Regions from separate parts of the Arthrobacter sp. UNCCL28 genome, predicted to be linked through region 1. Evidence: riboswitches for the same ligand, from Rfam matches in the RefSeq annotation. Region 1 holds a riboswitch; each other region holds the start of a gene.

Evidence for each region. Region 1 has a riboswitch for S-adenosylmethionine ahead of BLQ01_RS13875 (DUF1737 domain-containing protein). Riboswitches for the same ligand answer to the same signal wherever they lie in the genome.
Region 2: it holds a riboswitch for S-adenosylmethionine, as region 1 does, so the genes downstream of both, BLQ01_RS08280 (hypothetical protein) here and BLQ01_RS13875 (DUF1737 domain-containing protein) in region 1, are expected to answer to the same signal.
Region 3: it holds a riboswitch for S-adenosylmethionine, as region 1 does, so the genes downstream of both, BLQ01_RS06355 (homoserine O-acetyltransferase MetX) here and BLQ01_RS13875 (DUF1737 domain-containing protein) in region 1, are expected to answer to the same signal.

Annotation. Positions count from the first base shown of each region.
Region 1 covers NZ_FMWE01000004.1:327,022-331,075, reverse strand. The annotation lists gene BLQ01_RS13885 (O-succinylhomoserine sulfhydrylase) at 1-767, opposite strand, end outside; gene BLQ01_RS13880 (rhodanese-like domain-containing protein) at 768-1,178, opposite strand; gene BLQ01_RS13875 (DUF1737 domain-containing protein) at 1,175-1,441, opposite strand; SAM riboswitch class IV at 1,455-1,567, opposite strand; gene BLQ01_RS13870 (NtaA/DmoA family FMN-dependent monooxygenase) at 1,733-3,061, shown strand; gene BLQ01_RS13865 (aromatic amino acid ammonia-lyase) at 3,061-4,054, shown strand, end outside.
Region 2 covers NZ_FMWE01000002.1:814,171-818,224, forward strand. The annotation lists gene BLQ01_RS08270 (helix-turn-helix domain-containing protein) at 1-485, opposite strand, end outside; gene BLQ01_RS08275 (sodium:solute symporter family protein) at 752-2,287, shown strand; SAM riboswitch class IV at 2,561-2,680, shown strand; gene BLQ01_RS08280 (hypothetical protein) at 2,697-3,014, shown strand; gene BLQ01_RS08285 (hypothetical protein) at 3,011-3,202, opposite strand; gene BLQ01_RS08290 (VIT1/CCC1 transporter family protein) at 3,432-4,054, shown strand, end outside.
Region 3 covers NZ_FMWE01000002.1:360,701-364,754, forward strand. The annotation lists gene BLQ01_RS06350 (hypothetical protein) at 1-291, shown strand, start outside; gene BLQ01_RS06355 (homoserine O-acetyltransferase MetX) at 328-1,449, opposite strand; SAM riboswitch class IV at 1,465-1,581, opposite strand; gene BLQ01_RS06360 (bifunctional o-acetylhomoserine/o-acetylserine sulfhydrylase) at 1,767-3,107, opposite strand; gene BLQ01_RS06365 (VOC family protein) at 3,310-3,948, shown strand.

The sequences.
Region 1 (4,054 bases):
GTCAGCACCCAGGCATTGAACGCGGACAGCGACGGGCCGGTGTGCCGCATTAGCTGCTTGACCGGGCCGTCGATGAACTCCTTGGTCCCCAGGATCGCGCCGCCCAGAACACGGCCCTGGCCGTCGATGTGCTTGGTCCCGGAGTACACAATCACGTCCGCGCCCAGCTCACCGCAGCGCTGCAGCAGGGGAGTGGCGAAGACATTGTCGACGACGACGGTCGCCCCGGCGGCATGCGCCAGTTCGCTGACGGCCGCGATGTCCACGATTTCCTGCATGGGGTTGGACGGCGACTCGAAGAAGACGGCGGTGGTCGGCTCCGAGAGGGCTTCACGCCATTGGTCCAGATCCGGGCCATCCACGAATACCGTCTCCACGCCCCAACGGGGCAGGATCTCATTGAGGATCACAAAGCAGGAACCGAACAAGGAACGGGCGGCCACCACGCGGTCGCCGGCAGCCAGCAAGGCACCCAAGGCGGTGAACACCGCGGACATGCCGGACGCCGTCGCAAAGCATGCCTCGGTTCCTTCGAGCAGCCGCAGCCGCTCCTGGAAGGTGGCCACGGACGGGTTGCCGTAGCGGGAGTAGACGAAGCGTTCGTCCTCGCCGGTGAAGGCACGTTCGGCCGCAGCGGCTGACTCATAGACAAAGCCGGAGTTCAGGAAAACCGGCTCGGACGTTTCCTGGAAATTGGTGCGGTCAAGACCACCGCGAACGGCCTGGGTGTCAGGGCTCCAGCCGGCGGCGTCGGGATTGAATGTCACTTACTCGGTCCCCAGGTTCGTCGGCAGGCCGCGGTTTTTCCAGCCGTTTACGGTGCGCTCGCCGTAGCGGTCCGGTTCGCCTTCAAAGCCTTCAAGGACGTTGTAGGCAGTGAAGCCGGCTTGCGTCGCGGCGATCGCAGCGGAGATGGAGCGCTGGCCGGAGCGGCAGATGAAGACGAGCTCCACGGCTTCGTCCTCGGGTGCCTGCTGCTGCAGGTCCTCGATGAAGCGGGAATTAGGGATGCCGCCGGCGAGGTTCCACTGGATGAAGAGGGGATCGTTCTCCGTGGCTTTGGTGTCCGGGATGCCGATGTGGGCCCATTCGCCCTCGGTGCGGACATCCACCAGGATGGCGCCTTGTTCAAGCTTGGCCCACGCGTCCTGTGGGGTCAGGTCACCTGCGTAGCTCATGCGTGGCCCTCGAATGCTTCTTCGTCGTCGTAGTTCTCAAGCTGGTCCACTGCGTTGGCCACGGCTGCGTCAGCGTTGGCGATCGCGGCGGGAAGGACAATTGCTTGGGCAACAATGACGGTGGTGCCGTTGAACGTTGCTGCCGGGCTGCCATGGAGCACATAGCCCTCGGCGAGTGCGCTATGGATACGCTCACAAAATTCACGGTTGTCCGGGCCTGTAATCAGGCGGTAGGAGAGTTTTTCTTCAGTGGGTTCAGGCATTGCTGGTGCTCCTCAGTCACGCTTGCAGTTCGAATTTGTCGATACGCCGAGTAGTCACCTGAGGCACCCCGCCGGAGAGAGGGTTGCCGACCAGCAAGTCAGGGCTTTGCGCTGGTACTCATTACTCAAGAAAAACGTAACATCGACCGGCCTTGGGCCGCACTTGCGTGCTGTTCTCCGGTCGTCATGTTGCGTAATCGGAGGCCTCCCGGGACCTCACCAAATGTGACGTCCCGGGAGCATAATTGACCCAGTACGACCCCCTGTAACTTCGCATGAAATCAGGTCGCGGTGAACGGACAGAGCAGTTCTACACTCAAGCCCATGCTGCACTTTGGATGGTTTGTAGGCCACGGATTCGGTGTCCAGGGGTGGGGGACGCCGGGCTACGGCCTGGGCTACGACTGGAAGAAACCCGCCCTGTACCAAGAGGCCGTCCGGGCGTTCGAACAATCCGGTTTGGACCTCTTCATCATTGAGGATTCCCTCACCGTGCCGGACACGTACGGCGGATCGGCGGAGGTCTCCCTGGCTCATGCCTCCTTCGCACCCAAGCATGATCCCCTGGCGCTGGTCCCGTATCTTCTGTCCGCCACCGAGCACCTGGGGATCGTCCCGACGGTCAGCGCGTCCTTTTATCCGCCCTTCACAGCTGCCCGGCTCCTGGCCACGCTGCAACACTTCTCGGAAGGGCAGCTGGGCTGGAACGTGGTGACGTCCGGCAGCGACCTCGCCGCGCAGAACTACGGGCTGGACCAGCAGATAGAACACGACCTCCGGTATGAAAAGGCGGAGGAATTCGTCGACGTCGTCAGGCGGCTCTGGCGGAGTTGGGAACCTGGCGCTGTGGTTGAGGATGTGGAAGCCGGCATGTTCGCGGACCACAGCAAAGTGCATCCGATCAACCACCACGGCGACTTCTTCAAGGTACGCGGTCCCCTGAACACGGCGCCTTTGCCTGAAGAACCCGTGTTGGTGCAGGCCGGGGCGTCACCGCGGGGGAAAGCGTTCGCAGGTGGCCATGCCGACGTAGCCATTGCCTTGGCCCGCGGCGTTGACGGTATGAAGGCCTACCGGGACTCCATCCGTGCCGAGGCCGCCAAGGCAGGCAGGAACCCCGACGACGTCAAGGTACTTTTCGTCCTGAAGCCCACCGTGGTTGGCTCTACCGCCGAGGCTGAGGACTTGCGGGCCCAGCGCCGCGAGCTCACCCAGCGGGACATCGACAGCCAGCTCAACTCCATTTCGTATCTTTCGGTGATCGACTTCAAACAATTCGACCTCGATGCTCCACTGCCGGAACTGAGTACCAACAGCAACCAGGGGACCTTGGAACACTTCGCCAAGGCGGCGCCTCCCGGTTCCACTTTGCGTGAGATCCTGCAGGCCCGGAGCGGCGGGGCAGGGGATTCGATCATCGGCACGGTGGGCCAGATTGCCGACTACCTTGAGTCCACCGGCTCCGAGGTGGGCGGCGACGGGTTCCTCTTTTCCGGTTTTGTGGATCCGGTGACGGTCCATGGCGTGCTGGATAAACTCACTCCCGAACTGCGGCGCCGTGGCCTGTTGAGGAAGAGTTACGGCAATGGTGGGTTCCGGCAGAACCTCCTGGACTTTTGATGGCCTCTGTTGAGCCCCGCACCCTTCATCTGGGGATGACGCCGATTTCCGCGCGGAGTGTTGCCCTGACGGCCGCTGAGTCCTCGTTCCACGTGAAACTCAATCAAGATGCGTTGACTCTGATGACCCGCTCACGGGATGTTCTGGAGCATGCGGCGGCCGCCGGACAGCGGGTTTACGGGCTCAACACTTTGCTTGGATCCGGCAGGGATACCGCTGTGGAGGAGAAGTCACTGCTGGCGTATCAAATCCAAGTCGTCAGGTATCACAACAGCGGCGTGGGCTCCTATCTGGACCGTCCCGCTGCCCGCGCTGTGATCCTGGCCCGGCTCATCGGGTTCAGCCGGGGAGGTTCCGGCGTGCGCCCGGAGACAGCCGCTTTCTATGGGGAGATGCTGAACCGTGGAGTCCTTCCCGCCATCCCGCGCGAAGGCTCGGTGGGTTCCTCGGACCTCACCCAGCTGGCCGCCGTCGCAGCCGTTGCCATTGGTGAGGGCCAAGCCTTCGACGCCGACGGCACTTTGATCCCCGGTGCCAAAGCGCTCGCCGACGCCGGCCTGCAGCCACTGGTCCTCGCGCCCGGCGAAGCGCTCGCCTTGGTCAGCGCCAACGCCTACTCCGTGGGCGTCGGAACCCTCGCCCTGGTGCGGTTGCAATATTTGGCCCGCCTGGCCGACGTCGCGCTTTCCCTCTCGCTGGAGACCATCGCCAGGTACGACGGCGGCGGGAACCTCAGTCCGTTCTCGTCGGCCATCCAAGCGGCCAAGGCGGTAAACGGCCAGGGTGATTCGGCGGCTGCAGTGCGCCACCTGATCAGTGGTGGCTGGATGGAAGATGTGCGTCCCGAGGTGTCGGTGCAGGATGCGTTGTCCTTCCGGGCCGCACCGCAGACGCACGGGGCGTTTCGATCCCTCGTGGCGCAGCTGGGTGCTGCGTTGGAGGTAGAGCTGAATGGTCGCGGCGACAATCCGTTGGTTGATGTCGAGTCCGGGC
Region 2 (4,054 bases), on a different contig from region 1:
GAGAGCGTGTCCCCTTCTTCGAGGTCGTACTCCTCGTTGGTCAGAATCAGCTTGATGCGGCCTTTGACCACATGCAGGACATCCACATCGCAATCCACGGCGTAGAGCTCGTTTTCCCCACGGCCCCGAGGTTCGATGGTGGCCTGCAGAATCTGGAGGCGGCGCTCCGAACGTGCCGTCAGCAACCGCTCCACGATGCCTTGGCCACCCAGGGAGATGCGGGGGCCGTCGTCGCGCTTGGTCAGGTGCGTTTCCGGGGCGGCGAACAAGTCGCCAACCGAGACCGACAACACCTGGCACAGGGTGACCAGGGAAGCGACCGACGGCGATGTCAGATCGCGCTCCACTCGGCTGAGGAAGCCCTTGGTCAGCCCGGTAGCGTCCGCCACTTGCTCGATGGTGAGTCGCTGCGCCTGCCGGGCTGCGCGGATTCTGGAACCGATGGCAACGGGTACATTGCTCGGTTCAACGGGGAGAGCCTTCATTCACGAACCTTTCAGGCCTGTCATGTGGCCCTGTCATTGGAGCAATAGTAGCCGGGAGACGGGCCAACAAGGCCAGAATCCGCGTAACCATGACCAAAGCATCTTGACTGTTACTCCGATCACAACATATCCTCAGAGGCAACAAGTGTTGTCTGTGAGGCACACAACACCTCCCCAATCTCCAATCGTCAGCACAGAGACTTCGACGCTTCGCAGGAGTATCGTCGAAAACCCCAACCTCCGTGCATCAGCTCCAAGGACCGTTCATGGAATCTTCGGCTATTAACATCGCAATCGTGGTGGTGTACCTGCTTGCCATGCTGGCATTCGGCTGGTGGGGCAAGTCCCGCACCAAGAACAACAGCGACTTCCTGGTGGCCGGCCGCCGCCTGGGCCCCTTCCTTTACACAGGAACCATGGCCGCAGTGGTCCTCGGTGGCGCATCCACCGTGGGCGGCGTAGGCCTCGGCTACAAGTTCGGCATCTCCGGCATGTGGCTGGTCGTAGCCATTGGCTCGGGCGTCCTGCTGCTCAGCCTGCTGTTCGCCGGCACCATCCAGCGCCTGAAGATCTACACGGTCTCCCAGATGCTGAGCCTGCGCTACGGCAGCAGGGCAACACAGACCTCCGGCATCGTCATGCTGGCCTACACACTCATGCTCTGCGCAACCTCCACCGGCGCCTACGCCACCATCTTCGTGGTCCTCTTCGATTGGGAACGCTGGCTGGCGATCGCAGTCGGCGGCGCGATCGTCCTGGTCTACTCCACCATCGGCGGCATGTGGTCCATTACCCTGGCCGACCAAGTGCAGTTCATCATCAAGACCGTAGGCATCTTCTTCCTCATGCTCCCGTTCGTCATGAACGCAGCCGGTGGCATGGATGGCATCCGTTCACGGCTTGAGGACAGCTTCTTCCAGATCGACGGCATCGGCACCCAGACCATCATCACGTACTTTGTGGTCTACACCCTGGGCCTGCTGATCGGCCAGGACATCTGGCAGCGTGTGTTCACTGCCAAGACCCCCACCGTTGCACGCTGGGGCGGCGCCACCGCCGGTGTTTACTGCATCCTCTACGGCATCGCAGGTGCACTGATCGGCCTGGCTGCCCGTGTAGCCCTCCCGGATATCGACGTCGCAAACCTCGGCAAGGACGTTGTCTACGCAGAGGTTGCAACGCACATCCTGCCCGTCGGTATCGGCGGCCTGGTGATGGCAGCAGCTGTTGCCGCCATGATGTCCACCGCTTCCGGAGCGTTGATTGCAGCAGCAACGGTTGCACGCGCCGACGTAGTTCCGTTCGTGGCCAGCTGGTTCGGCAAGACCATCAACACCGATGACAGCGAGAACCCCGAGCACGACGTCAAGGCCAACCGCTACTGGGTCCTTGGACTCGGTGTTGTGGCCGTACTGATCTCCATGGCCGCACAGGACGTGGTGGTTGCCCTCACCATCGCTTACGACATCCTGGTCGGCGGCCTCCTCGTGGCAATCCTCGGCGGCCTGGTGTGGAAGCGCGGTACGGGCATCGCCGCCGCGTGGTCCATGGCAGTTGGCTCGGTGCTGACGCTTGCCCTGCTGATCCTCTTCGCCGTCGGTATCATTCCGAGTGCGGACGGCGTCTACGCCAACGAGCCGATCTACTACGGTCTCGCCGCCTCGTTCATCGCCTACGTGGTGATTTCGCTGCTCACCCCGCCCACCGACCCCGCAGTCCGTGAGGCCTGGGACAAGCGCGTTGCCGGGGCCGTCTCTGAGGAACTTCCCCCTGAGGCCCACCCGGTCAGCAGCCACAAGTAGGACCCCACGCAATACCCCAACAACAAAGTTCGACGGCGGCGCCTCCCCTTTTCGGGGAAGCGCCGCCGTTGTTTTTCCCCGGGGAAGAGGGCGTTGCGTGGCCCGCTTTGCTCCCTAAAACCTCGCCAAAGCCCGCAGAGCAGGCCTCACAACGGGAAGGAAGAGGGCGTTGGGTGGCCCGCTTTGCTCCCTAAAACCTCGCCAAAGCCCGCAAAGCAGGCCTCACAACGGGAAGGAGGGAGGGGTGGGTGCTGTGCGGTAGGGTTGTCCCAGCTTCAAGAGATGTGGTGCCAAGCTCCGACTGGCCACACACCAACCCCATGTTCACGGGTGGTTCGGATGAGGAAGCGGCCCGTCCCGGACCAGAGACAACCGAGCGGGCAAGAGCACTCCCCCAAGGAGAAGTCCCTTGCCGTACCAAGGCGCTACCACCCCGGCCGACTCATCAGACCCGGCAATTTCCAAGCCCACGGCCCCCGTTGCCTCGACGGTCGCGGTGATTCCCGCCGTCGATCTCTTCCTCGGCACGGTGACGATCGTGGCAAAAGCCGGAACGGCGAAGTTCCGCCATCCCCAACCGCACCTGATCGCGGGGGCGTTGGCCCGGGCCGTCAGGCCCACCCGCTGGTGCGGGCCGACCAGGACCCTCACGGTGACTGTTGCCGCCGTCGGCCAACGGGCGGGTGCGCAGCAGCACTACACCCTCACCGACCAGGACCCGTCCTAGATCTCCTCGTCTTCCTCACGGAATTCTTCAGACTCGTCCAGGGGAACCACGCGTTCGTCGTCCTCCGGGGCGTCTACTTCCTCTACCCAGGGCTCGTCCACTGGCTGATCTTCGGCGTAATCGTAGGCCGGGTCGGACTCAATGGTGGTCCGTTCCGGGTGGTTGGCGTGTGATTCGGTGGTGTCCATGGTGCAACCTCCGTCTCGCGGGCCGCTCAAAGCCCTGGTGACCGTGTGCGGGGTGGGCCCCGCCCCTGTCCTTCCATCTGAGCACCGGCGCAGGCGAGGGTCAAGGGCCCAAAATTACGGTGCGCCGAACATTCCGATTGAGGAATACCGGCCAAAAAACCGCGCAAATACGCGGTACAGTGGGGCGTGCAATGGGGCCGCAACTACCCCACCCAGCACAGGAGAAAAAGTGCAAAAGCACCAGGAATCCCACGGTTCGTCGAGCCCCGCTCCGGACCCCGCCCCCGAAACAGCAGACCCCGGCAACGCCTCGCAGCATCCCACGTCCTCGGACATCCGCCGCTGGCGGCAGTACCTGGCCGACGAGCGGGCCGAAGCCGCCGTCTACCGCGAACTCGCCCAGCGACGCGATGGAGAAGAGCGCCAAATCCTGCTGGCTCTGGCAGAGGCCGAAGGCCGCCACGAGGCCCACTGGCTCAAGCTCCTGGGCGAGCACGCCGGAATGCCCAAGGCAGCATCTGCCCGGAGCCAGTTCCTGGGCTTCCTGGCCCGCAACTTCGGATCAGTCTTCGTACTCGCCCTGGCCCAGCGCGCAGAGGGCCGCTCCCCTTACGGCACCGAACCCGCAGCAACTCCTGCCATGGTGGCTGACGAGCAGATCCACGAGGAAGTTGTCCGTGGCCTGGCAACGCGTGGACGGAACAGGCTCTCCGGAACTTTCCGGGCCGCGGTCTTCGGTGCCAACGACGGTTTGGTGAGCAACCTTTCGCTGGTCATGGGCATGGCCGCAACAGGTGTGCCCAGTCCCGTGGTGCTGATGAGCGGAGTGGCAGGCCTATTGGCTGGCGCGTT
Region 3 (4,054 bases), on a different contig from region 1:
AGTCACCCGCAGCAGAACTACCCCGGCCAGCCGTACCCACCGGAAAGTTACCCGCAGCGGAACTACCCCGGCCATCCGTCCGAGCCGACCGTCATCCGCCCGGCGGAGACGTCACCGCAGTCCGGGTCGCCGTCGAGCACTTCATCCCCCGCGCCGTTTCCGTCAACCGGCGGATCGGAGCCGCAAGGCTACCGTGCCCGCAAATTGGCTGAGCTGGACGCGAAGTTCAGCAACGGAGAGATCGCCATGGAGGATTACATGAAGCAGCGCGGCGAGATCATGAACGGCTGAGGCTTACGGCCGACCCAGCCCGCGGCAGCCGGCAGCTCAGGCGAAGAAGGCTTCCCGAAGCTGCGGAGCGAGCTGCCCAATCTCCGTGAGGAAACCGTCGTGGCCGATCGGTGCCTCAATAACGTGGACCGGAACCCTACCAGGGAGCGCGGCTGCCAACTCCTGGGATTGAGCGGGAAAATACAGCCTGTCGCTATCGACCGCGGCCACGAAAAACTTCGCCGTGGTCCGCGACAAAGCTGACTCCAGGGATCCCCGGCCGCGTGCGACGTCGTGGGACATCAGGGCTTCTGTGATGGCGATGTAGCTGTTGGCATCAAAGCGGTGGACGAGCTTTGTCCCCTGGTGGTCCAGGTAGCTTTCCACCTGATACCTGCCACGCTCACCGAGCACCGCGGCGGCCAGGGGTGTCTCCTGGTGCTGGGCTTCCCGGCCGAAGCGGAAATCCAGTTCCAGCGCCGAGCGGTAAGTGATGTGGGCGATTCGCCGGGCCAAGGCCAGCCCGTGTTCAGGGGCCTTGCCTGCGTAGTAGTCGCCGTTGTTGAAGTTGGGGTCCTGGCGGATGGCCAGTGTTTGGGCCTGCGCGAAGGCGATCTGCTCGGCCGTGCTGTAGGCGCCTACGGAAATCACGGCGCAGCGTTTGACGCGTTCCGGGTAGGTCACAGCCCATTCCAGGGCGCGGGCACCGCCCATGGATCCACCCAGGACGGCGTGCCAGGAGTCGATTCCCAAGGCATCGGCGAGGCGCCCTTCTGCCACTGTGCTGTCGCGCAAGGTGACCAACGGAAACCGGGAGCCCCAGGGGCGGCCATCGGGTGCCTCCGACGACGGTCCCGTGCTTCCGTAGCAGCCGCCCACGATGTTGATGGAGACCACGAAGAACCTGTTGGTATCGATGGTGGCTCCGGGGCCCACCAATTGCTCCCACCAGCCTTCCTCGTCCGTGGCTCCCCGTGCCACGTGGGTGCTGCCCGTGAGGGCGTGCTGGATCAGGACGGCGTTGGAGGCATCTGCATTCAACTGGCCCCAGGTCTCGTAAGCCAGGACGACGTCGGGAAGGAACCCGCCGGCTTCAAGTTCCAACGGCCCGATGCCGGCGTACTTGACGGTTCCGTCTTCTTCTCCGGATTTTGGAAGGGCTGTAGCAGTAATGGTCATTCCTTTGACACCTTAACCTCGCGCTTGCCCGTCGCCTTGCGTGCGAACAGGCCAGGTCTTCACCCGGGGCACCCCACCGCGGAGGAGGGTTGCCGGCCAGCAAGCCGGGGCTGTGTGCTGGCACTCATGACCTAATACGAAGAGTCTAGGAAATGCAGGGCGGTTCTGGCGAAGAATGTGACAACAGTGTGACGGTTTTGGGCAGCTTCGTTCACCGATCACCGCCGTGGGATGCCGTCCGGCGAATAATCGACGGCCCGGACGGCATCCCCTTGGTTGAGGCGGCTACAGCCGCCTGACAGCCTTCAGCGGAGGGTTCAGGCTCCCTTGGCAGCCCGGAATCCGGCCTCGAGGTCTGCGATGATGTCATCCACGTGCTCGATGCCCACCGACAAACGCACCAACCCCGGGTTCACGCCCGCGGCGACCTGCTGCTCCACGGTCAACTGGCTGTGCGTGGTGGAGGCCGGGTGGATGACCAGGGATCGGACATCGCCGATGTTGGCAACATGCGAGTGCAGTTCCAGCGCGTCCACGAATCGCTTACCGGCTTCAACGCCGCCCTTGATGTTGAACGCCACAATGGCCCCGGTACCCCGGGGACCGTATTTGCGGCCGCGGTCATACCACGGGCTGGACGGCAGGCCCGCATAGGCCACCGATTCGACGTCGTCGTGGGCTTCCAGCCACTCGGCCACCTTGCTGGCGTTGGCTACATGGCGCTCCACCCGCAGGCTCAGCGTCTCAAGGCCTTGGGCAATCAGGAAGGCATTGAACGGTGAAACAGCTGAGCCGAGATCGCGGAGCAACTGGACGCGGGCCTTCAGGACGTAGGAGAGGTTGGCGCCCAATGCTCCGTCCTTGCCCAGGTCCCTCGCGTAGACAAGGCCGTTGTAGCTGGGGTCCGGGGTGTTGAAGCCCGGGTAGCGCTCCGGGTCCTTACCGAAATCGAAGTTGCCGGAATCGACAATCACGCCGGCAATGGCAGAACCGTGGCCGCCGAGATACTTGGTGGCGGAGTGGACCACGACGTCGGCGCCCCATTCAATGGGACGGATGAGGTAGGGCGTGGACAGCGTGTTGTCTACGATCAGTGGCACGCCGGCTTCGTGGGCAGTCCGGGCAACTCCCTCGATGTCCAGGACGTCCTGGCGCGGATTCGACACCACCTCGCCAAAGAAGAGCTTGGTGTTCGGCTGCACGGCATCGCGCCACTGGTCCAGGTTGTCCGGGTCCTGGACGAACGTCACCGAGATGCCGAACTTCTTCAGGGTGTGGGCCAGCAGGTTGTAGGTGCCGCCGTACAAGCTGGGGCTTGCAACGATGTGGTCTCCGGCCTCGGCGATGTTGAGGATGGCGAAGGTCTCCGCAGCCTGGCCCGAGCTCAGCAGGAGCGCACCCAAACCGCCTTCGAGGCTTGCGATCCTCTGTTCCACCGCATCCTGGGTGGGGTTGCCGATCCTGGTGTAGATGGGTGCGAGCTCAGCCAGGGCAAAGCGGTTGGCTGCGCTCTCGGCGCTGGGGAACACGAAGGACGTGGTCTGGTAGATCGGCAGCGCCCTTGCTCCCGTTGCGGAGTCGGGCTCCTGGCCTGCGTGGATCTGGCGGGTTTCGAAAGACCATCCTTGGGACATGGAGTTCTCCTGTTCGTGGCGCATGGGTTCTGTGGAAACGTGCTGCATGTGAGCTGGGCCCCAGTCTAGGAAGTGTCCGGAGCCTAAGACAGCTTTGTGACGCCGGTGGAATCTTTCGGTCTTTCAGCGTCTCTCCATGACGCCGCCCGTTAGCACTTATACACATCCCACCTTAGTTAGGCTTGACTTAGCTGAGACCCCGATCACAAAGTGCCAAGATGAAGCCATGCGCATGGATCACGTCTCTTACGCCTGTGAACGAGATGGCCTTTTGGCCACTACCGAACGAATTTCCGCGGCACTGGGAGTGGACGCTGTCCGGGGCGGAGTGCACCCGCGCTTCGGTACCCGGAACATGATCATTCCCCTTGCGGATAACAAGTACCTGGAAGTGGTGGAGGTCCTGGACCACCCCGCTTCCGACAAAGCACCTTTTGGCCAGGCAGTTCGTGCCCGCTCGGCCGCCGGTGGTGGCTGGATGGGCTGGTGCGTCGCCGTTGACGACCTGGCTCCGTTCGAGGACCGCCTTGGCCGCTCAGCCGTTCCGGGTAACCGCAAGTTCCCTGACGGCCGGGAACTGGTGTGGCAGCAGATCGGCATCCTGGGCTTGATCGCAGATCCCCAGGTCCCGTACTTGCTCAAGTGGGAGGGCGACCCCTCACTGCACCCGTCCAGGATCTACGAGAGCGACGTCAAGATGTCCAGCCTCACCATTGCAGGCTCGGCGGAACGCGTCACGGAATGGCTCGGAGAAGCGGTGGAGAAGCCGCTTGAAGACGTTGCTGTCCAATGGATGGCACCGCATGGCACTCCGGGAATCATGTCCGTAACTTTCGAAACCGCCTCAGGAGCCGTCACCATCTGACAGCCCCCTCCCCCGGGCCAGTCCCGCCGCCGGTCGATCCTGCCCGGAACAAACGTCGGCCTGGAACAAACTTCGGCCGCCATCAGCGGGTGCCAATGACGTCACC